2 regions of the Sanguibacter massiliensis genome follow, and region 2 is predicted to be linked to the other one. Evidence: predicted binding sites of a transcription regulator. Region 2 holds the regulator's gene; the other holds the start of a gene.
What was found. Region 2 encodes LexA, which represses DNA repair genes until DNA is damaged. Its sites were predicted from a motif close to TCGAACANNTGTTCGA; they were not measured.
Positions count from the first base shown of each region.

Region 1: C1729_RS12680 (HNH endonuclease signature motif containing protein) is a predicted target of LexA. The motif match lies at 7,365-7,380, and genes of this name have one in related genera.

Region 1 covers NZ_LT964979.1:2,748,974-2,760,835, reverse strand. The annotation lists gene C1729_RS12720 (LysR substrate-binding domain-containing protein) at 1-102, opposite strand, end outside; gene C1729_RS12715 (ABC transporter permease) at 187-948, opposite strand; gene C1729_RS12710 (ATP-binding cassette domain-containing protein) at 1,001-1,723, opposite strand; gene C1729_RS12705 (sensor histidine kinase) at 1,928-3,196, shown strand; gene C1729_RS12700 (response regulator) at 3,226-3,894, shown strand; gene C1729_RS12695 (DUF5997 family protein) at 4,103-4,510, shown strand; gene C1729_RS12690 (class I SAM-dependent methyltransferase) at 4,564-5,844, shown strand; gene C1729_RS12685 (LLM class flavin-dependent oxidoreductase) at 5,984-6,853, opposite strand; gene C1729_RS12680 (HNH endonuclease signature motif containing protein) at 7,394-9,292, shown strand; gene C1729_RS12675 (FKBP-type peptidyl-prolyl cis-trans isomerase) at 9,472-9,873, opposite strand; gene C1729_RS12670 (Bax inhibitor-1/YccA family protein) at 10,402-11,235, opposite strand; tRNA gene C1729_RS12665 (tRNA-Leu) at 11,414-11,487, opposite strand; gene C1729_RS12660 (HPr family phosphocarrier protein) at 11,614-11,862, shown strand, end outside.
Region 2 covers NZ_LT964979.1:1,026,279-1,038,140, forward strand. The annotation lists gene C1729_RS04795 (transglutaminase TgpA family protein) at 1-266, shown strand, start outside; gene C1729_RS04800 (DUF3040 domain-containing protein) at 543-950, opposite strand; gene dinB (DNA polymerase IV) at 1,097-2,401, opposite strand; gene C1729_RS04810 (SAV_6107 family HEPN domain-containing protein) at 2,418-2,894, opposite strand; gene C1729_RS04815 (spermidine synthase) at 2,973-3,947, shown strand; gene C1729_RS04820 (PAC2 family protein) at 3,969-4,916, opposite strand; gene C1729_RS04825 (HelD family protein) at 5,045-7,336, shown strand; gene serA (phosphoglycerate dehydrogenase) at 7,403-8,599, shown strand; gene C1729_RS14530 (DUF5302 domain-containing protein) at 8,756-8,932, opposite strand; gene nrdR (transcriptional regulator NrdR) at 9,176-9,682, opposite strand; gene C1729_RS04840 (LysM peptidoglycan-binding domain-containing protein) at 9,847-10,215, opposite strand; gene lexA (transcriptional repressor LexA) at 10,413-11,147, shown strand; gene C1729_RS04850 (L-lactate dehydrogenase) at 11,248-11,862, opposite strand, start outside.

The sequences.
Region 1 (11,862 bases), 1.7 Mb from region 2:
CCCAGCGTCGTCGGACCGGGCCTCCTCGGACCCAGCGTCGTCGGGCCGGGCCTCCTCGGACACAGCGTCGTCGGGCCGGGTGTCGTCTGGGGCGTCGTTCACATGTGAAGACTAACGGGCGCCCGACGCGTGACGGCCGGGGTCCGCGCGCGGACCCTGGCCGTCACAGCCCCCTGCGGGCCTCGGTCAGAGGTCGCCCTTGAGGAGGCGCCACACGCCGATCCCGCCGGGCACCGCGATCCAGAGGAACGACGCGGACGCGAGCTGCGCCCACTGCGTCCCGGTGAGGGCGAGGCCCTCAATGAGCGGCACGGTCGCGTTGCTGAGCTCGAACCAGGGCAGGGCGTCCCGGATCGGCGAGATGAACATCGTCACGAACCCGAACACGGACGGCAGGATGAGGTAGGTGATGATCGCGAGCGGCGTTGAGCGCAGCAGCAGGCCGAAGGCGGTGCCTTGGAGGACGACGAGGACGAGCGTGAGGAGCGTCCCCACGAAGACCCCGCCCTCGATGTCCCACACGGCGGTCTCCCCGCGGACGGCAGCAGCGCCGAGGAGGACGACGGCGGCGACCGCGACGGCGACAACGAGGAGGACGGCCGTGGTCGTGAGGGCCGCCGCGATCTTGCCGGCGACAACACGGCCACGCCGCGGCTCGAGCGCGAACGTCACGGCGAGTGTGCGCTGCGAGAACTCGGACGTCACGGCGAGGATCGCGAGGATCGGCATGAACATCGCGAGCCCCATGCTCGCGGAGCCGTTGACGAGGAGCCCGAACGTCAGCTCCGAGTCTCCGGGCCAGATCGCCATGACGACGGACATGCCGACGACGGCGAGGGCGATGAGGCCGAGGAAGACGGCGCCGGCGCGGGTGTTGACGACCTTGCGGTTCTCGGCGCTCCAGACGCGCAGGAAGGGGACGGGTGCGTGGGCGAGCAGGGCGCTCATCGGAGGTTCTCCTTGCTGGACGGGGCGGGGACGGGCAGGGTGACGCGGGCGTTCACTGCTGGATCCGCTCGCGGTCGGTGCCCGCGGTGAGGCGCACGAACGCCTCCTCGAGGTTGCCGTCGGACTCGACGAAGCTTGCGGTCGTGCCTTGCGCGAGGACGCGTCCGTGGCCGACGACGACGACGTCGTCGCACACGGTCTGCATCTCGGTGAGGAGGTGGCTCGAGAGGAGGACGGTGCGTCCCTCGGACGCGAAGTCGCGCAGGAGGGTGCGCATCCAACGGATGCCCATGGGGTCGAGGCCGTTGGCGGGCTCGTCGAGGACGACAACCTCGGGGTCGCCGAGGAGCGCGAGGCCGAGGCCGAGGCGCTGGCGCATACCGAGCGAGTAGGTGCGGGTCCGGCGCTTCGCCTCGGCCGGGGTGAGGCCAACGATCTCGAGGACGTCGTCGACGCGGCTCGCGGGCAGGCCGAGGATGCCGGCGGCGAGCCGCAGCTCCTCGCGGCCAGTGCGGCCCGCGTGAAGGGCGTCGGCGTCGAGCATCGTGCCGACGTTCCGCCCAGGGTTGGGCAGGGAGGCGTAGGGGCGACCGGCGATCGTCACGCTCCCGGACGTCGGGCGGACGAGCCCGACGAGAGTGCGCAGCGTCGTGGTCTTGCCGGAGCCGTTCGGACCGAGCAGGCCCGTGACACGGCCCGGGAGGGCCGAGAACGAGGCGTCGTCGACCGCGGTGACGCGGCCGAAGCGCTTGGTGAGGTGCGTGACTGTGATCATGGCTCCACGTTCCCGCCAGCGGGGCCCGCGAGGCATCGGTCCGCCGTCGACGTGCGCGACGACGACGGTCGCGAGCCGACCTCCCCTCCGGTCGCGGATGCACCCTCCCACGGTCGCGAGCCTCCGACCCTGGTCGGAGGTCGCGGCGCGCACCCCCTCCTGCGGTCGCTCCACGCCGCGCCGTGCGCTCAGTAGGCTCGTGGGGTGCGTCTTCCCCCCGTCCTCGCCCGGCTCGCGGCCAAGCCTCCGGTCCCGGCGCCGCCGCTCACCGTGTGGGGCCGCACCTGGCGGTTCGTCCTCGTCGTCGTCGGCGCGTTCGTGGCGTTCGGCGTCACGCTGCCGGAGGCTGCGGGCACGAGCATCGAGTACACGACGACGCCGCGCGAGGCCTTCGACTTCGCGCTCGGCGCCCTGTCGTGGGTGCTCATCTGGTTCCGCCGACGGTGGCCGTTGACGATCGCGCTCGTGCTCACCCTCATGACGACGTTCTCCGCGACGGCGGCTTTCGCCGCGACGCTCGCCGTCGTCTCGGTGTGCGCGCGCCGCCGCACGATCGAGGTCGTCCCGGTGACGGTGACGTACTGCGTGGCGTCGTTCACGTCGTTCTACCTGGTCGACGGATTGCCGGACATGCCGTGGTGGGTCGTCGTGCTCACCCAGGTCGTCTCGACGGTCCTCGTCGTCGGCATCGGCCTGTACATCGGGGCGCGGCGCGAGCTCGTGTGGACCCTCCAGTCGCGTGCCGAGGCCGCGGAGCAGGCGCGGGCGACCGACGCGGAACGGGCACGCGCCCAGGAGCGCGCGGCGATCGCCCACGAGATGCACGACGTCCTCGCGCATCGCGTGTCGCTCGTCGCGATGCACGCAGGGGCGCTCGCCTACCGCACGGACCTCTCGCCCGAGGAGGTGCGGGAGTCGGCGGGCATCGTTCGTGACAACGCGCACCGCGCGCTCGAGGAGCTGCGGGAGGTCCTCGGCGTCCTGCGCGTCGGCACGGAGGCGAGCGCGACCGACGCCCCGCAGCCGACGCTCGAGCGGATCGACGACCTCGTCGCGGACGCGCGCGCTCTCGGCGCACACGTCGACTTCGGCATGACGCCGTCCGTGACGGACGAGGCGGCGACGCTCGCAGGCTCGACGGCCCGCACCGCATACCGCGTCGTCCAGGAGGGACTCACGAACGCCCGCAAGCATGCGCCGGCGTCACCCGTCGTCGTGCGGATCGTCGGATCGCCGGACGACGGGCTCACCGTCATGGTCCGCACGCCGGGCACGCGCGGCATGCCGGGGCTACCTGCCCGTGCCGACGCGGCGTCGGTGCTCGGGATGGCCCTCGACGCGCGCCTGCCGGCGTCGGGCCACGGGCTGCGGGGCCTCCACGAGCGCGTGACGCTCCTCGGCGGCACGCTCGACGCCGGCGACGACGCGACGGGCGGTTTCGTCGTCCGCGCGTGGCTGCCGTGGTCACGGTGAGCCCGACGGTTCATGAGATCCTCAGCACCATGAGCGACCACGTCCCGTCCCGCGTCCGCGTCGTCGTCGTCGACGACGACGCCCTCGTGCGCTCCGGCCTGCGCATGATCCTCGGCGGCTCCCGCGAGATCGAGATCGTCGGCGAGGCGGCCGACGGGCTCGAGGCCGAGGACGTCATCGCGGCCACCTCCCCCGACCTCGTCCTGCTTGACGTGCGCATGCCGCGCCGTGACGGGCTCGCGACGGCCCGCGCGCTGCGGTCGCGCTGGCCCGCGCTGCGGGTCCTCGTCCTCACGACGTTCGACACCGACGACACGGTGCTCGAGGCCCTGCGGCACGGGGCCGACGGTTTCCTCCTCAAGGACACGCCGCCGGACCGCCTCGTCGACGCTGTCCTGCGCACCGCCACGGGCGAGCCGATCCTCTCGCCGACCGTGACGAGCCGCCTCATCGCCGCCGCGACGGGCGACGCGCCGTCGCGCTCCGCCGAGGCTCTCGAACGGCTCGCGCAGCTCACGGAGCGGGAGCGCGAGGTCGCGCTCGCCGTCGCGCGCGGTCTGTCGAACACCGAGGTCGCGGCCGAGCTCTTCATGAGCGTGCCGACCGTGAAGTCGCACGTCGGGCGCATCTTCACGAAGCTCGACGTCGACAATCGCGTGCAGATCGCCAACTGCGTGCGGGACGCCGGGCTCGGCTGAGAACGCCGCTCCGCAGCGAGGCCTGCCTCCTGCTGTGCTGTGCGGGCTCGCTCGTGCTGGGTCGGTCACGACGAGGGTGCCGTCCGCGACGATGATGTCACGCGGGTGCGCGTGTGCGGGGCCGGTGACGACGGCATTCCGCCGTCGTGGTGGGGGGAGCCTCTTCCTGCTCGGTAGGATGGTCCCCGTGAGTAAGCACCCTCAGGCGATGAAGGCCGCGACCGCGGCGAAGAAGCTGGGCGTCTACCTGCCCGCGACGCCGGAGGAGTTCCAGCAGCGTTTCATCACGCGCGACGAACTCGACGCGTGGCAGACAGACCCTCCGCAGTGGCTCGTCGAGCTGCGTCAGAACGGACCGCACCCGCGTCCGGTCGTCGCGGCACGCCTCGGGGTCTCGATCTCGGGTCTCGCGCGCGGCGGCGTCTCGGACGCCCTCACAACCGAGCAGATCACCGAGCTCCGCGAGAAGAACCCCGAGTGGCTCGTCCGCGAGCGCAAGATCCAGGCCGAGGTCCGCGCCGAGGAGGAGCGCATCCGCGAGCGTGACGCGCAGCGTGGCACCAAGGGTGACCCTGCGCGCGGTGCGCAGGGGAAGGGCGCTCGCGACGCCCGCTGAGCGTCGTCTCATCGTGCGACGGGGCCCCGCCTCCGGTGCGGGAGAATCGACGCATGGCCCACGCCCTCCCTGCCGACGTCCTCGCGATGCTCGGCGCCCTCCGGCGTCGCCCTGACGTCGAGGCGCCCGAGCTCGTCGCGGCCGACGCCGCCGACCGGCTCGTCCTCGCTGAGGCGCGCGAGCTCCTCACGTCGTCGGGTCCGGGCGAGGTCGCGGTGCTCGACGACGGCTACGGGGCGCTCGCCCTCGGCGCGCTCGCCCTCGGTGCTCCGGATGTGCGCGTCGCGACGGACACGGTGACGAGCGAACGGGCGATCCACCTCAACGCGGCGGAGGTCGCGAGTTTTGGGCTGGCGAACGACCACTCGCGCGTGCACGTGGTCGCTCCCCTCGACCCGGCGTCGGTCGCGAGTCTCCGGCTGCCGGTCGACCCCTCGCGCGTGCACGTGGTCGCTGCCCTCGACCCGGCGTCGGTCGCCGGGACCCGGGTCGTCCTCGCGCGTCTCCCCCGGTCGCTCGACGCGCTCGCCGAGCTCGCGGACCTCGTCGCCGACCATGCGGCGCCGGACGTCGTGCTGCTCGCGACGGGTCGGCTCAAGCACATGAGCCGCAGCATGAACGACGTGCTCGCGGTGCGCTTCGCGGAGGTGTCAGCGACGCTCGCGCACGGCAAGGCGCGGGCGCTCGTCGCACGTCGCCCTGTCGCGGCACCGCCTGGGCACCTGAAGTTCCCTCGACGGGCGCGCGTCGAGGTTCCCGCCGGTGCGGGACTCGACGGGAATCTCGATGTCGTCGCGCACGGCGCTGCCTTCGCGGGGCCGAACCTCGACATCGGCACGCGTGCCCTGGTCGAGGTCTTCGACGAGCTCGTCGGGTCGAGCGCCGCGCCGGGGCTCTCACCGGTGCGGGTCCTCGACCTCGGATGCGGAACGGGTGTGCTCGCGACCGTCGTCGCCCTGCGTGTCCCCCACGCGCACGTCGTCGCGACGGACCGCTCCGCGGCCGCCGTCCTCTCGGCGGCGGCGACGGCTGCGGCGAACGGCGTCGGCAACCGGGTGACGACGCTGCACGACGACGCGGCGGCGTCCGTGCCCGACGCATCCGTCGACGTCGTCGTCTGCAACCCGCCGTTCCACGCGGGCACCGTCGTGAGCACGGACATCGCCGAGGCGATGTTCCGCGCGGCCGCACGCGTGCTGCGGCCCGGGGGCGAGCTGTGGGCCGTGTGGAACTCCCACCTGCGATACCGACCGTCGCTCGAGCGGGTCGTCGGCCCGACGACGCAGGTCTCGCGGACACCGAAGTTCACGGTGACGCGGTCGGTGCGGCGCTGAGCGCCGGGCAACAGAGCGCCGGGCAGCAGAGCGTCGGGCAACAGAGCGCCGGGGAACAGAGCGTCGGGCAGCTGAGAGCGAGCGCCTCGCACGTCCCGGTCCGACGGACCGGCGTGCTCACGCCGGACGCTCCGCCGGCTCAGTCCAGCGTGAGCCGTTCGAGGATCGCGGGGTCGCCCGCGTAGATGCCGTCCGTGCGCGGTCGGTGGACGACGACGTCGGTGAAGCCGAGCTCGGCGGCGCGCCCGACCATGTCGTCGAACTTGCCGACGGACTCGAGCGAGTACGTGAACGTGTCGAGGTTGAGATAGCGCGGGAAGAGCTCGTGGTCGGCGACGGCGTCGCTGCGGCCGGCACGCTCGAGCGCGTCGTCGAGTCGGCCGCTGAGGGTTGCGAGGCTCTGCCACCACGCGTCGACGTCGTCGACCTGCTCAATGCCCGTCGTCACCCAGCCCTGGCCGTGGCGGACGACGACGTCGAGGGCGCGCGGGCCGTTGCCAGCGACGAGCATCGGCGGCGGGGCGGCGAGCGGTCCCGGGTACGTGCGGGCGCCGACGGCGGTGTAGAACTCGCCGTCGTGGTCGGTGACGGGCTGCGTGAGCATCGTCGTGAGCAGGTCGCAGAACTCGTCGAGGCGACGGACCTTCTGCCCCGGGGTGAGCGGCTCCTGCCCGAGCACCGCCGCGTCGAAACCGCCGCCGCCTGCGCCGAGGCCGAGGAGCATGCGGCCACCGGAGATGTCGTCGAGCGTGAGGACGTCCTTGGCGAACGTCACGGGGTGGCGGTAGTTGGGGGTCGCGACGAAGGTGCCGAGCTGGATCGTCGTCGTGGCGAGCGCCGCGGCGGTGAGCGTCGGGACAGTGGCGAACCAGGGCTCGTCGGCGAGCGAGCGCCACGCGAGGTGATCGTACGTCCACACGTGCGCGAAGCCCAGGTCCTCGGCGTCGCGCCACATGGGCGCGGCCTCGGTCCAGCGGAACTGGGGGAGGATGCACAGGCCGACTCGCATGGGTCGAGAGTAGCCCGGGGTGTGGGGTGTGGAGCGCGGGGTACGGAGCACGGGGTACGGGGGCACTGAGCGCGTGCCACGGCGCGCGTGGCGCGGGGCGCGGCGCTCGGGACGCGGCGCTCGGGACGCGGGGTACGGAGCGCGTGCCACGGCGCGCGTGGCGCGGAGCGCGGCGCTCGGGACGCGGGGTACGGAGCGCGGGACGCGTCTGCGGGCGCGGGGCTGCGGACGCGGGGTACGGAGCGCGGGGTATGGAGCGCGGGACGCGTCTGCGGGGCGGAGCTGCGGACGCGGGGCTGCGGACGCGGGGCTGCGGACGCGGGGCTGCGGACGCGGGGCTGCGGACGCGGGGCTGCGGACGCGGGGCTGCGGACGCGGGGCTGCGGACGCGGTCTCCCTGCGACAGAGCCGCATCGTCGCTCGCGTCCAGGGCGCCATGCACACCCCACCCTCACCTCACCCTCTCGCGCGATGCATCTCACCCCGATGCCAGCGACTTGCGACGAACAAATCGAACACCTGTTCGGTAGAATCTGTCATATGGCGGACGAGCAGGGTCGCGTGCACCGCGATCGCAGCGATGCTCCCCCACCCGACAGCCACGCGGCCTGGGTGGAGGAGGGCATCCGCCTGCGCGAGCTCCAGGACGTCGTCCTGCGCGCCGTCGAGCAGGCCGAGCGCACCATCCGGACGGCCGCCGCGATGAAGGCGCGAGCCCTCGCGCACCTCGGCGTGCTCGCCGACCAGGAGGCGGCGCACGCGGAGCGCGTCCCCGACATCGCGCTCGCGTCCTCACGAGCGGTCGAGGCCGCGCACCGCTCAGGTATCGCGGAGGTCGCCACGACACTCCGCATGCCGGAAGGCTCGGTGAGGCGCGCCTGGGAGGACGCGCGGACGACCGCCGAGGAGCACCCCCGGCTTTGGAAGGCGCTCCTCGACGGCCAGGTCTCGGAACGGCACGTCACGGTCGCGCTCGAGGAGCTCACAACGCTTCCGCCGGAAGCGCGTACGACGCTCGAGTCCGAGATCCTCGAGAAGGCTCCGACGGTTACGGCCGCCGGTCTCCAGTCGTTCGCCCGGCGCCGTCGCGAACTGCACCACCCGGAGTCGGTCGACGTCCGGCACCGTCGCGCACGCGCAGGTCGTCACGTGCTCCTCACGCCGCCACGCGACGGTATGTCGACCCTCACGGCCCATCTGCCAGCGGTCGCCGCGCACGCGATCTACAACCGTTGCACGGATGCCGCGATGGCGGCCCGCTCCCCCGAGGACCCGCGGACGCTCTCCCAGCTCCGCGCCGACGCACTCATGGCGTATGCACTCGCCGACAGCGCCCTGCTCATCCCGCATCACGACGCTGGACACGGGACGTCGGCGGCGCGGGTACGCGAGAGCGCGCAGGACCAGGCTGCTGCCGATGAGTCCGGAGACGGTCCGACGCCGGCCGGCCAGGCGGCCACAGGACAGGCACCCGGCGCTCAGACGCGGGCCGGTCAGACACCGGCCGGTCAGACACCGGCCGGTAAGACTCCGGCCGGTCTCACCGGCAGCCAGCAGCGCATGCTAGAGGCCGCTCACGCGGAGGCCCTCGGGGACGACGATGCACACGCTGCGTCCGCGGCCTGCGACATCGATATCTACGGCATCGTGCCGACAGTTGCCGTTCTCGTCCCCGTCGACTGGCTCGCCGAGGACCCGCTGCTCCACGGCGACACTGACGGGCCAGGTCCTGACGTCGAGCATCGGGGCGCGGCGCACGGCGAGCATCGAGACGCGGCGCACGGCGAGCTCGTCGGGGCGGGCCCGATCGACCGGGACACGGCTCGAGCGCTTGCCGCACAGAGTCCGTCATTGCGGCGAATCCTCACCGATCCGCACACGGGAGTACCGCTCGACATGTCGAGGTCGACATACCGCGTCCCGTCGCACCTGCGCGTCTTCGCGCAGCTCCGCGACGAGACGTGCCGGTTCCCGCTGTGTCGCCGTCGCGCCGAGGCGTGCGACCTCGACCACGTCGAGGCTTGGGAGGAGGGCGGGTCCACGTCCGCGTCGAACCTCGCTCACCTCTGCCGGATGCACCATCGACTCAAGCACGCAGGATCCTGGTCGGTCCAGGTGGCCGACGAACCAGGCGCAGGACGGCTCCGCCCCTCGACGCTCACTTGGACCTCACCCACAGGACGCGCCAGCACGACGCGCGCCGCGATCGGCGGGGCCAACGACATCACTCGCGGCACCCCGCCCACAGATCCGCCGACGCCATCACAGGCGATGGCCACCACGGGCATGATCGCCGATCCCCGCGCGAACACCTCAGAAGTGCCGCCTCACGCTTCGGCCGAGGACGAGAACCAGGTCGGGAACGAAAACCAGGGCCGCGCACCGTCCGGCCCTTCAAGCGACACCGGAAGGGCCCCCGACGACCCCGTCCCCTTGTGACGGTTCCCTGGGCACCAGACGAGTCTCTGACTCCTGATGAGCCTCTGACTCCTGACGAGTCTCTGGGTACGGCGGACCCGGTGGCGCGACAGGCCACGTCACGACGCTCCGGGACGTGCCCAGATACACCTCGGGGGCGGCCGCGATGGCCGCCCCCGAGGACAAACGCGCTGCTGCGCTCAGTTGGTGCCGAGGATGTCGACGACGAAGACGAGGACGTCGTCGCCACCGATACCGGCCTGCGGGACGCCGCGCGAGCCGTAGCCGTGGTGCGGCGGGATCGAGAGGAGGACGCGCGAGCCGACCTGCTTGCCGACGAGGCCCTCGTCCCAGCCGCCGATGACCCGGCCGAGGCCGATCGGGAAGTCGATCGCCGAGCCGCGGTCGTAGGAGTTGTCGAAGACGTGCCCGCCCCACGTCTGGCCGAGGTAGTTGACGACGATGTTGTCGCCGGCCTCGATGGTGTCGCCCGTGCCCTGGACGAGGACCTGGACCTCGAGCTCAGCGGGAGCCTCGGTGTCGGGGAAGGTCAGCACCGGCTTGTCGCCGAAGCCGCCGGATGCCTGGGGAAGGGTTGCCACGGTGTCGAACCTCTCGTCGTGGTAGCGCCTCGCGGTCGCGAGGCCTCGGTCAAGGGTAGTGGGCCGGGCGCAGGTCTACACGTGGTGCCGCGCAGTGCATCCATCGCTCCCCCAACCGTGCTCCCAGCGCGGGCCTCCCCCACTGTGGGCAGCCCGACGGCCGGCGTGCCAGCCCGAGTACCACCGCGGACGGCCAGACGGCCATCCCGGTCAACACGGCCAGACGGCCATCCCGGTCGACACGGCCAGACGGCCATCCCGGTCGACACGGCCAGACGGCCATCCCGGTCGACACGGCCAGACGGCCATCCCGGTCGACACGACCAGACGGCCATCCCGGTCGACACGACCAGATGGCCACCCCGGTCAACCGAGGACCACCGTGGGCAGCCCAACGGCCCCCGCAGGCAGCCTGAGGCACAGTGCGCTGCAGCGCATGCAACGACGCGGCTGCCCCGGAAGAGGGGCAGCCGCGTCGGGAAGCGTGCAGCCGCGTTGGTCAGTGAGCCGTCGCGCCTGGTGCTGACGTCAGTCGCGACCGGCGAGGATCGCGAAGATGCGCAGGAACTCGACGTACAGCCAGACGAGCGTCACGACGAGGCCGAACGCGAACGCCCAGGCGAGGTTGCGGGCGACGCCGACCTCGACGCCGTGCTTGATCTGCTCGAAGTCCATGACGAGCGAGTAGGACGCGAGGAGGACCGCGACGGCACCGATGATGACGCCGAGCGGGAAGTCGGCGATCTCGACGCCGGAGCGCAGACCCCAAGCGGTGTCGGTCGCGCCGAAGAGCATGAGCCCGAGGTTGACGAGCGAGAACGCCGCGTAGGAGATCATCGCGATGAAGAACATCTTCGTGAGCTTCGGTGAGGTGCGGAGCTTGCCGCTCTTGAATCCGATGAGGACGACGGCGAAGGTGACGACGGTCGCGATGAGCGCCTGCATGGCGACGCCCGGGTAGATCGTGTCGAGGAAGACCGAGAGTCCACCGAGGAAGACACCCTCGGCGACGGCGTAGCCCATGATGAGCGCGGGGCTCGGCGACTTCTTGAAGATGTTGATGAGCGCGAGGACGAAACCGATGATCGCGCCGGCGATGTACAGGCCGGGCATCGCGGGCGACAGCTGCCAGGAGACGGCTGCCGCGATGACGACGAGCGCGAGGAGCCCGCCGGTCTTGACGATGACGTCGTCGTACGTAAGACGGTTCGTCTGCACGGGCGTGGCCGACGGCTGCGCGTACATGTTCTCGAGCGTCGCGGCGGACGCCGCGGTGCCGTAGTCGTAGCCCTGAGCCTGGTTCCCGCGCTGCTGCACGGGGTCCTGGAAGGCCCGGCTCGACGTGAAGACGGGGTTGCTCACTGTTCCTCCTGGCAGTCGTCACAGTCCGGGCGGTCGTCCGGGCTGCTCGCGTTGTTGCGCGTTCTGTGTGGTGGAACGCGCGCGGTCCCCACATCGTTCCCGCTCGTCCCGACGCGTGCGGAACTGGTCCAAGCATGCCAGGAACGACGGACATCGCGGCACAGCTACCGAAAGTCGGTGCCCCCGGTGGGACTCGAACCCACACTGCGTCGGGTTTAAGCCGACTGCCTCTGCCGGTTGGGCTACGGGGGCCCGCGCGCGGCGCCGCGCGGCAGGCACGATCGTCCCACGGAATACACTCGGGGAGTGGTCTAGACCAGAGGGCCTCGCAGCACCTAGGATCAACCCGATACACACACGGAGCGAAGGAGCTCGACCATGGAACGTACTGTCACCGTCGCGATTCTCGAGGGGCTCCACGCCCGCCCGGCCGCGATGTTCGTCCAGGAGGCCGGCAAGCAGCCCGTCGCCGTGACGATCTCGCGCGGCGAGGACGCGCCCGTCGACGCCGCCTCGATCCTCGGCGTCATGACGCTCGGCGCAGCCGCAGGCGAAGTCGTCACGCTCCGCACCGAGGGCGACGGTCCCGACGACGTCACCGCGCTCGACGCCCTCGAGGCGTTCCTC
Region 2 (11,862 bases):
CGGGGTCGAGCGAGACGACACGTGCGTTCGCCGACAGGGTCGGCCGAGACGACGGCGGGCTCGTCGAGCTGGCGCGTGCGGTCGAGCGCGCACGCTACGCACCCGGCGCTCCCGTCCCGGACCCCGCCGCCGTCGCGCGCCTCGAACGGGAGGCGCTCGACGAGGTCGCGCGGCTCCGCGCCGAACGTTCGGGGAAGGTCACCGACGACGCGCCGGACGCAGCGACGGTCTCCGCTCTCGACGACGTCGACGCGCCGCGCCGCTGACAGCCGACCAGGTTCCGCCACGGTTCTGGTCCGATCCTGGGCGGTCCGGGGGCACTCCTTCCCTGTCCTGCCGGGGCGCTTTCCTTCCCTGCCCCTGCCCCTGCCCCTGCCGCTGCCGCTGCCGCTGCCGGGCACGCTGCCAGAGCTTGCTGCCGGGGCGCGGCGGCCGATGGCGGCCGGGGAGCGCGAGAGGCTCCGCGCGCAGTGCGCACGGAGCCTCTCGTCAAGATGGTGTGGTCGCCCCCGAGGGGCCGAGCCGCTGTCAGCGGCTCGTCGTCAGAGGCCGCCGTCCTTGCGCTTGTCCCAGCGGTCCTCCATGCGCTGCATGAAACTCTCGCCGCGTGCCTTGCCGCGGCCGCGCTGCCGCGCGTGGGGCGTGACGTGGCCGGAGTCGTTGACGACACCCTGGGGGCCGCTGCCCCCGGTGCCCGACGGTCCGAGAACCGCGTAGGTCACGCCGCCGAACATCACGAGGAAGCCAAAGATGCCGACGACGGCAATGCTCTGGACCACCCCGAGGACGAGGAGGAGCAGGCCGACGAGCACGCCGACCGTGGCGACGATGATCTTGCGTCCCGTGCGTCGGCGGGGCGTGGTGAGCGTCGTGGCGAGCTTCGGGTCGTCGGCGGAGAGCTGACGCTCCATCTGCTCGAGCACGCGCTGCTCGTACTCGGACAGTGGCATGGGCACCCCCGCTTCATCGATCGGGACAGGCGGTCAACTCTAGGATAGGTCGCTTCGCGCGGAAGTTGTACCCAGCGCCGACGTGACGGCCCGCACGGAGCGTGCCGAGCCCGGGGCCCCGGCGGGACGAGTGCCGGCGCGCGACGTCACCGGACGATCGGCGCAGCGCCCCGTTCGCTCCGCACAGCGCCCTGCTCGCCCCGCGCCGTGCCCTGCTCGCCCCGCGGCGCGAGCCGTGACGCACCCGGGCCGATCGCCGACGAGCCGAAGCGCTCCCGCACGAGGTCCATCGCGGCCTCGGCCTCACGCCGGCGTTCGACGGTCCCGTCCGCCGCTTCCTCGAGGGTCGTCTGGACGGCGGCTCCGTCGCGCACGACGAGCCCCTCGAGCCGGACACCGACGAGGCGGACCGGATGCCCCCGCAGGTCGACTCCGGCGAGCAGCTCGCGCGCGGCGAGGTAGATCTCGCGCCCGACGTCCGTCGGGGCGTCGAGCGTCCGGGACCTGCTGAGCGTTCGGAAGTCGCTCGTGCGGACCTTGAGCGCGACGACGCGACCCACCTGTCCGTGCTTCCTCAGGCGTGCGGCGACATGGTCGGCAAGCCCGAGGAGACGTGCCTCAACCTCCGTGAGGTCGGTGCGGTCGTGGTCGAACGTCGACTCGGCCCCGAGGCTCTTCTCGATGCGTGTCGGCTCGACGGGCCGAGGGTCTCGTCCCCAGGCGAGGTCATGGAGCCGCGCGCCTGCCGACCTGCCGACCGCGCCCCGGAGCACCTCAACCTCCGTGTCGGCCAGCTGCGCGACCGTCGTGATGCCGTAGCGGGCAAGACGCTCCTCGGTGCGCTCGCCCACGCCCCACAGCGCGCCGACCGGAAGGGAACGGAGGAACGGGATGGTCGCGCCACGTGGCACGAGGAGCAGGCCGTCGGGCTTCGCGTGGACCGACGCGAGCTTCGCGACGAACTTCGTCGACGCGATACCGACCGAGCACGTGATGCCGAGCGCGCGTGCAACCCGTTCGCGGATGCCTTCGGCGATGACGACCGGGGGCCCGAGACGGCGCCGTGCACCCCGGACGTCGAGGAATGCCTCGTCCACGCTCAGCTGCTCGACGAGGCTCGTGACGTCGCGGAGGATCGACATGACCTCGTGCGACACCTCACGGTAGAGACCGTGCTCGGGACGCACGACGACAGCCTGCGGGCAGAGCCGCAGAGCTGCGGCCATCGGCATGGCCGACCGCACGCCGAACGCGCGCGCCTCGTACGTCGCGGACAGCACGACGCCACGCTCGGCACCCCCGACGATGACGGGTCGGCCACGCAGCTCCGGCCGCCGAGCCAGCTCGACGAGCGCGAAGAAGGCGTCCATGTCGACGTGGAGGACGTTGCACCCATCGTCGTCGTCGCCCCACGAGCGGCCGCGAAGATCGGCCCGTGGACCCCGACTCATGAGCGTTCCCGCCCCGTCATGACGCACGCACGGCACGGAGCGCACGCGCTCCTCCGGCGGTGTCCCCGGTCGTGTCCTCGACGAGCGCGTCGATCGTGTCACGGAAGTCCTCGGCGTCCTCGAGCGCACGGTCCGCACGCACGTCGTCGACGAGGTCAACCCGCCCACCTTCCACCGAGGCGCGCACCCGAGCGGCGTCGGCGAAGACGGCGGCCCAGCCCGCGAGCTCGGGCACGCGGTCCGCAAGCTGCTCCCACGCCGACCGGTCACGGCCGCGGCCGCGCGGCGGCACGACCGCTGCCAACACCGCACCCGCAGCACGCAGCGCGGCGAAGTGCGCGTGGAGGAAGCGGTCGACCGGGTCCTGCGAGAGTTGCGCCGCGAGGATCTCGGCGTCGGAGCGCCGCATGAGCGTCGACTCCTGGACACCACGGAGCGCGAGCTGTCCCTCGACCGCGCGGCTCCTGCGCGGGGTCATCGTCGTCACTGTCATCTCCGCCACCTCCTCGCTCCATCATCGAACATCTGTTCGAGACCGTCAAGCCCTCCGGGGCCGTCTACGGTGGTCCCCATGGCCCGCCGCACCTCCCGACGTCGATCGAACACCGAGCCACCGACATTCGCGCTCCCGAACGGCCCCGTCGAGATCACGACCGGCACCGCAGAAGCGATCGTCGACCGCGACGACCCCCGCGGGGTCACCGTGCTCGTCAACGGGGTCCCGAGCTCCTACGTCCACGAAGACCCGAGCGTCCTCGCGTTCGAGTACATGGAGCACATGGCCGCCCTCCTCGACGCGGTCACCCCCGGGCCCGTGCGCGCCATGCACGTCGGGGCTGCTGGATGCACCCTGCCCCGCTGGATCGAGGCCCGGCGGCCGGGGTCGCGCCAGGTCGCGATCGATCCCGACCCGACGCTTCTCGAGCTCGTCCGCACCTGGTTTGACCTGCCACGCTCACCCGTCCTACGCCTGCGCGCGGAGGACGGACGAGCCGCCCTCGCGACGTCAGCCCCGGCCAGCGCCGACGTCGTCATCCGTGACGCGTTCGCCGGCGACACGACGCCCGCACATCTCACGACCACGGGCTGGGCCGACGACGTGTGCAGGGTACTGCGCCCCGGCGGCCTCTACCTCGCGAACATCGCCGACCGCGCGCCGCTGCGCCTCGCCCGTGCCGAGGTCGCCACCCTTCTCGAGGGGCTCGTCCCCGCGCCGGACGCAGGACCCGAGCCGACCCGCTGGACCTCCGTTGCCCTCGTCGCCGAGCCCGCAGTCCTCAAGGGACGCCGCTACGGCAACCTCGTGCTTGCCGCAGTCCGCGCAGGCGCGCCCGGCCCCGACCTCGGCGGGGCGCACGTCGAGCGCGCGCTTCGGCGGCTCGCCGTCCCCGCATCCCTCGTCGACGGGGACGCGCTCACCCGCTTCGCGGCCGGGGCGGCACCCCGTGAGGACCCCGCGCGGTGCGCCAGGCGCGGCGCCGACGAGCCCGTCACGAGCGAACCCGCGCTCGCCGAGCCTCGCGTGGAGGAGCCGGGCGACGTCTGACCGGCCGACGGTCCTCCGAGGTCAGCCCTCGTCGGGCCGCTGCCCGTCGTCGGGCGTGTCCTGCGCCGCGAGGAACTCCTCGAACGCCGCCCCGATCTCGTCGGCCGACGGGATCGCGACAGGCTCGGCGAGCAGGTTCGTCCCGCCGTTCGCCGCGACGAACGCGTCGTAGCGCCGCTCGAGGTCGGCGACGACCTCACGCACCTCGTCCGACCCCGACGCACGCTCCGCGATCTCCTCGGCGGCCTCGTGCGCGGCTTCCTCGAGGTCGTGCGCCCGCAGCGAGAGACCCGTGACGTGCTCGACCCGGCGGACCGCCTCGAGCGCCGCAGGCGCGAAGTGCCCCTGTGCGAGGTAGTGCGGCACGTGCATCGTCAGGCCGACAGCGTCGTGCCCGGACTCCCCCAGCCGACGCTCGAACATCGCGCCGAAGCTCGCCGGAACCCGGACCTTGCCGAAGATCCGCGGCTGGACGCCCGCGAGCTCCGGGCGGGTCGCGCTCACGCTCGCGCCCACCGGACGCGTGTGAGGCGTCGCCATGGGGATGCCCTGGACACCGACGACGAGCGAGACGCCGAAACGGTCGACGACCTGCTGCAGCCCGGTCGCGACACGCTCCCAGCGCAGGTCCGGCTCGGAGCCGTGGAGGACGAGGAAGGCCGTCCCCTCGGCGTCCCGTGCGACGTCGACGACGAGCCGCGGCGCCGCGTACGACGTCCAGCGGTCCTCGTCGTAGTCCATGAGCGGGCGCCGTCCGCGGTAGTCGTGGAGCTCGTCGGCGTCGAAGGTCACGAGCCGCTCCGTCTCGAACGCGTCGACGAGGTGGTCCGAGACGAGCTCGGCGGTCCGGCCCGCGTCGACGAAGCCTTCGAGCGCGTGCAGAAGGACCGGCCCGGTGCCGCCCTCGTGCGCACCGAGACGCGCCGCAACGCTCTCGTCGATCTCGTACAGGTCCGTCGGGTCGAGCACCGGTCCTCCTTCGTCCGTCCGGGCCCCGTCCAGGGCCTCACGCGTGACAACGCACGTCGCGCTCAGAGCATTCCCGTCCGTGCCGTGCGGCCACCTGCCGGAACCCGGGACTCCCGCAAGGGACCATAATGGATGGCCACGTGCGCGCAGGTCGCGCCGTCCCCGACCCAGGAGGCCCGGTGTCAACGTCCCGTTCGTCCGAGATCCTCTCCGAGCAGGAGGTCGTCGACCGGCTGTACGCCCGGCTCGACACCCTGCGGGCGCAGACCCGCGGCCGGCTCGCGAAGGTCCGCCGCTCGGGACCGTCGGGGTCGCCGCAGAACAGGTCGGAGCGCGACGCCTTCGCGACGCTCTACGAGGACCGCATCGCCCAGCTCGAGGCCGTCGAGGACCGCCTGTGCTTCGGCCGCCTCGACCTCACCGACGGCGAGGTCCGGCACATCGGCCGCATCGGGCTCACCGACGACGAGCACAGCTCGATCCTCACGGACTGGCGAGCGCCTGCGGCCCAGGCGTTCTACCGCGCGACCGCCGTCCACCCCGACGGGGTGCTGCGCCGCCGTCACCTCGTGACGCGCGCCCGGCAGGTCGTCTCGCTCGAGGACGAGGTCCTCGACCTCGACGCGCTCGGCGACGAGCAGGTCCATCTCTCGGGCGAGGGAGCACTCTTCGCCGCGATGGCTGCGCAGCGCACGGGGCGCATGAACGACATTGTCGCGACGATCCAGGCCGAGCAGGACCGCATCATCCGCTCGGACCTCGCGGGCGCGCTCGTCGTCCAGGGCGGCCCGGGCACGGGCAAGACCGCGGTCGCGCTGCACCGCGCCGCCTCCCTCCTCTACGCGCACCGCCGAGTCCTCGAACGCTCGGGCGTCCTCCTCGTCGGCCCGTCCTCGGCGTTCCTGCGGTACATCGACCAGGTGCTGCCGTCGCTCGGCGAGACGGGGGTCGTCGCAACCACCATGGGTGACCTCCTGCCGGGCGTCTCAGCGCGCGCCGAGGAACCGACGGACCTCGCGGCCCGGCTCAAGGGCGACGCGTCGATGGCACGCGTCGTCGCGCGTGCCGTTCGCGCCCGGCAGCGCATCCCGGAGCACGACGTCCCGTTCCGGCTCGAGGGCGTCGACCTCGTCCTCCGTCGCGACGACGTGCGGGAGGCCGCCGCGCGCGCTCGCCGCACGAACAAGCCGCACAACGTCGCCCGCGTGACGTTCGTCAAGGAGATGCTCTCGCGGCTCGCGACGCAGTACGGGCGAGCGACGGGCGTCGAGCTCGAGCAGGAGGACCGCCGCATGGTCCTCGACGACCTGCGCGCCCACCGCGACGTGCGGGTGACGCTCAACCTCGCCTGGTTCCCCCTCACCCCGCAGCGGCTCGTCGAGGACCTGTGGGCGAAGCCGCACCGGCTCGCCGAGGCCGCGCCGCACCTCTCCGAGGCTCAGCGCGCAGCGCTCGCGCGCGAGCCGGGCTCCCCGTGGACCGTCTCGGACGTCCCGCTGCTCGACGAGGCCGCCGAGCTGCTCGGCGAGGACGACCAGGCGGAGCGCGCCCAGGCGAAGGCCGACGCAGCGGCACGGGCCCGGGACCTCGAGTACGCGCAGGAGGTCCTCAAGGGCACGGGCACCGGGGCTCTCGTCTCGGCCGAGGTCCTTGCGGACCGTTTCGCCGCGGGCGGCACGTCGCTCACGACCGCGGAGCGCGCCGCGGCCGACCGGACGTGGACGTACGGTCACGTCGTCGTCGACGAGGCGCAGGAGCTCACCGCCATGGCGTGGCGCTCGCTCCTGAGGCGCGTCCCGACCCGCTCCCTGACGATCGTCGGCGACGTCGCGCAGACGTCGGCCGCGGGCGGCGCGCGGTCGTGGCGCGCGATGCTCGACGGTCCCCTGCGTGGTGCCTGGCGCCTCGAGGAGCTCACGGTCAACTACCGGACGCCCGCGGTGGTCGCCGACGCAGCCCGTTCCGCCGCCCTCGCTGCGGATCTCCCGGTCTCTCCCATGACGTCGGCCCGCGAGGTCGACGACGCGCTCCACGTCCACTGGTCGAGGGACGTCGCGCACGAGGCAGCGCGCGTCGTCGCGGCTGAGGTCCGGTCCGGGACCACGGCCGACGGCGTCGGCCGTGTCGCCGTCGTCGCCGAGCCACGTCGGTCGGCGGCGCTCCGCGCCGCGTTGCGGGACGTCCTCCCCGACGCCGCGCTGCGGGCCGCGCGCGGTGACGACGAGCTCGACGCCCCGGTCTCCGTCGTCGACCCGCGGACGGTCAAGGGTCTCGAGTACGACGTCGTCGTGCTCGTCGAGCCCGACGAGCTCGCCCCGTCCGACCTCTACGTCGCGATGACACGCCCGACGCAGCGGCTCCACCTCGTGCACTCGCACGACCTTCCCGCTCGCATCGCGGAGGCTGTCGCTGCACCCTGACGGACCGCCGGGTCCATCGTGCGGACTGCGTTTGGTCCGACCCGCGGACGGGTCGATACTGGCCCCGTGCCTACCGCTCTTCTCCTCGAGAACCTTCATCCGCTCGCGACCCAGATCCTCACGTCTCATGGCATCGAGGTCGTCAACCGCACCGGCGCCCTCGACGAGGACGACCTCATCGCCGCCCTTGACGGCGTCGACATCCTCGGCATCCGCTCGAAGACCACGGTGACGCCGCGCGTGCTCGAGCACGCGCCGCAGCTCAGCGTCATCGGCGCGTTCTGCATCGGAACGAACCAGATCGACCTCGCCGGAGCCGCGACGCGCGGCATCGCGACCTTCAACGCGCCGTTCTCGAACACGCGCTCGGTCGTCGAGATCGCGATCGCCGACATCATCGCCCTCACGCGGCGCCTCACCGTCTTCAACGACGAGATGCACGCGGGCATCTGGAACAAGTCGGCGTCGGGGGCCCACGAGGTCCGCGGCCGCACCCTCGGCATCATCGGGTACGGCAACATCGGCACCCAGCTCTCGGTGCTCGCAGAGAACCTCGGCATGTCGGTCGTCTTCTACGACTCCGCCGAAAAGCTCGCGCTCGGCAATGCCCGGCGCATGGCCTCGCTCGAAGAGCTCCTCGAGGTGTCCGACATCGTCACGCTCCACGTCGACGGCCGCGCGGGCAACGCCGGCATGTTCACGGCGGAGCACTTCTCGCGGATGAAGCAGGGGTCGATCTTCCTCAACCTCTCGCGCGGCTTCGTCCCCGACTACGCGGCTCTCCGTGACGAGATCAACGCGGGTCGGATCGTCGGCGCCGCCGTCGACGTCTTCCCTCACGAGCCCAAGCGCAAGGGCGACCCGTTCGTCTCCGAGCTCCAGGGCCTTCCCAACGTCATCCTCACCCCGCACACGGGCGGCTCGACGGAGGAGGCCCAGGAGGCGATTGGCCAGTTCGTCGCGACGAAGATCCGCGACTACCTCACGACAGGTTCCACGACACTCTCCGTCAATCTGCCGAACCTTGCGCTCGAGAACACGGGTGCGAGCCGCATCGCGTACCTCCACCGCAACGTTCCCGGCGTCCTCGCGAAGGTCAACCAGATCCTCGCGGCGCACGACGTTAACATCGAGGGCCAGTTGCTCGGCACGCGTGGTGATATCGGCTACGTCGTCACCGACGCAGGATCGGACGTCTCGGCGGACGTCGTCGCCGAGCTCACGCAACTCGAGGCGACCGTGAGGCTCCGCGTCCTCGACTAGGACCCTGCGCCGGGGCTCCGGCGAACGTGCCTCAGACATGACCGGACCCGCGCCCCCTGGGGGCGCGGGTCCGGTCGCGTACGGGCGACGGCGCAGCACGCCCGCCCCGTCGAGGCGGTCGAGTGGAGCCGTGCCACGCGAGCAGGGCCGGGAGACTCAGCCCGACTTGCGGCGGAACGTGCGCTGCGTGCTGCCCGTGGTCTCGGACCCGTGGACGGAGCCGGTGTTCGCAGCCCCCTCGGCAGAGCGCTCGTTGCCCTTCTTCGCGGCGAGGGCCGCGCGGAACTTCTCCTTGACGTCCTCAGGGACGGAACGATCGTCGTGGTCAGCCATGGGCGCCTCCTCGTCAGGTGCCGCGGGTGCGGCACTCCACCTTCTCGCGTCCGCGAGCTGAGCGCCAACCCCTTTTGCGCGCGGTCGCGGGAAGTGGCGGCATGCGGACGCGCCCGCGTCGGGACCCCCAGCATCCCGTCAGTCCGTATCGCGTCGGAACGCGTCGCGTCAGTCTGCGTCGTGAAGGTACGCGTCGCGCCAGTGTGCGTCGCGTCGGTCCGCGTCGCGCCGGCCTGCGCCGCGTCAGTCTGCGGACGGTGCCGACACCGACGACCCGTCGGCTAGGTCCGTGCGAGCGGCGTCCTCCCGGTCGGCGCGCAGTGCGGTGATCGCAGCCTCGAAGTCCTCAAGCGAGCCGAAGTCCTGGTACACGCTCGCGAACCGGAGGTATGCGACCTCGTCGAGCTCGCGCAGCGGCCCGAGGATCGCGAGGCCGATCTCGTTGGCGTCGATCTCGGCGCTGCCGGCACCACGGATCGACTCCTCGACACGCTGCGAGAGCAGAGCGAGGTCGTCGTCGCTCACGGGACGCCCCTGGCAGGCCTTACGGACACCCGCGGCGACCTTGTCGCGCGAGAACGGCTCAGTCGCGCCGGACCGCTTGACGACGGTGAGGCTCGACGTCTCGACGGTCGAGAACCGCCGCCCGCACTCGGGGCACTGGCGGCGACGCTTGATCGAGAGACCGTCGTCCGAGGTCCGCGAGTCGACGACTCGGGAGTCCGGGTTCCGGCAGAACGGGCAGTGCATCAGCGTCCTCACGGGATGTCACTTCGGCTGGCACCGCGACCTTAGGCCCACGCCCGGGGCTGTGCAAGGCGGCGCGCCCACGGGCCCACGCCGAGGAACGACCTCGAACCGCAGCGGCAGCGCAGCGGTGCCCGCTGGGGCGAGCCGAGACCGGACGCGGTGCCTCAGCCGACCGCCTGCACGGGGACGACCAGCTGCTGCCCCGCCGCGAGCGTCGGACCGGTGAGCCCGTTGAGATCGGCAATCTCCCGCAGCGCGTCACGGACGTCCGCGCCCGGAGCCGTCACGGAGGACGCGATCGCCCAGAGCGACTCGCCCGCGCCGACGGTCCGCACCGTCACAGCGCGCGCACCTTCGGGGACGTCAGCGGTCGCGCCGTTGGCGAAGAGGAGCGCGACGCCGCCGAGAACCAAGGCGACGAGGACAGCGACGACCATCCGGCCGCGCCGGGTGAGACGCAGCGGCGCGAGCTCAGCACCCGCCGGCGCGACACGGGCCGTGCGGGGCGAGGCTGCCAGGCTCATGGTGCTCATCTCGATGCTCCTTCGTCGGTCGAGCCGATGCTCGAACGCCTGTTCGTCGAACTGCTGTTCTATTTCTAGCAGGGTCGCCACAGGATGTCGAGACACGATCGAACGAATGTTTGAACCCGCCCGCGTCCTCCCCTAGGCTGACGAGGGACAGCCGACCACGAGCCTCCGACATTCGGGGGTCGACGAGGGAGCATCACGTGACGCAGACCACCCCAGGGCCCATCTCGCCCGCCGCCGCGGCGAGCCGCGCTCTCACCGGGCGTCAGCGCGCCGTGCTCGAGTGCATCCGCACGTCCCTGGACGAGCGTGGCTACCCTCCGACCATGCGGGAGATCGGGGCGTCCGTGGGCCTCACAAGCCCGTCGAGCGTCAAGCACCAGCTCGAGGCGCTCGAGCGCAAGGGCTACGTGCGTCGCGACCCGCACCGTCCGCGCGCTCTCGAGATCGTCCAGTCCGACGACGCCCGCGTCGTGGCGACGGCCGTCCCGTCCACGCCTGCGTCCAGCGCCGAGCCCCGCATCGCCCACGACTCCGCCGCCGAGGACGACTCCCGCCCCGCACCGTCGTACGTCCCCCTCGTCGGGCGGATCGCCGCGGGCGGACCGATCCTCGCCGAGCAGGTCGTCGAGGACGTCTTCCCGCTCCCCCGGCAGCTCGTCGGCGACGGCGACCTCTTCATGCTCAAAGTCCAGGGCGACTCAATGGTCGACGCTGCGATCTGCGACGGCGACTGGGTCGTCGTGCGCCGCCAGCCCGTCGCCGAGAACGGCGAGATCGTCGCGGCGATGATCGACGGCGAGGCCACGGTGAAGACGTTCAAGCGCACCTCGGGGCACGTCTGGCTGCTCCCCCAGAACTCCGCGTACGCCCCCATCCCCGGCGACGACGCCCAGATCCTCGGACGCGTCGTCTCCGTGCTCCGTTCGCTCTGACGCCGAACGCGCAACACCTGCCGGACCTTGCATTCGCTGCATCGTGACGACATGACGAAGGCCCCTCCGCGGAGGGGCCTTCGTCATGCTGCGTTCATGCTCAGAAGCCGAACTCCCGGGCGACCGCCCGCAGGTGGTCGGCGGACGCCTTGAGACCGTCGTACTCGGCGTCCGACAGCGGCACCTGAAGTTGCTCGTAGACGCCACGACGCCCGACGATCGACGGGACCGACAGGCACACGTCCGAGATCCCGTAATAGTCCGTCAGGAGGGACGAAACCGGCAGGACCGAGTGCTCATTCGTGAGGATCGCCTCGATGATGCGCGTCCCCGCAAGCCCGACCGCGTAGTTCGTCGCACCCTTGCCCTCGATGATCTTGTACGCCGAGTTGACGACCTCGTCCGCGATGCGGGCCCGGTCCCCGTCATTGAGCGGGCCGTGGTGCTCGGACTGGCGGTTCCATTCGAGGAGCGGCACGCCTCCGATCGTCGCAGAGTCCCACAGCGGGATCTCCGTGTCGCCGTGCTCCCCTGCGATGTAGGCGTGGACGTTGCGGACCGCGACGCCACAGTGCTGAGCGATGAGGAAGCGCAGCCGTGACGTGTCGAGCACGGTGCCGGAGCCGAACATCTGGCTCGGCGGCAGGCCCGAGATCTTCAGCGACGCGTACGTGACGACGTCGACCGGATTCGTCACCATGATGTAGACCGCGTT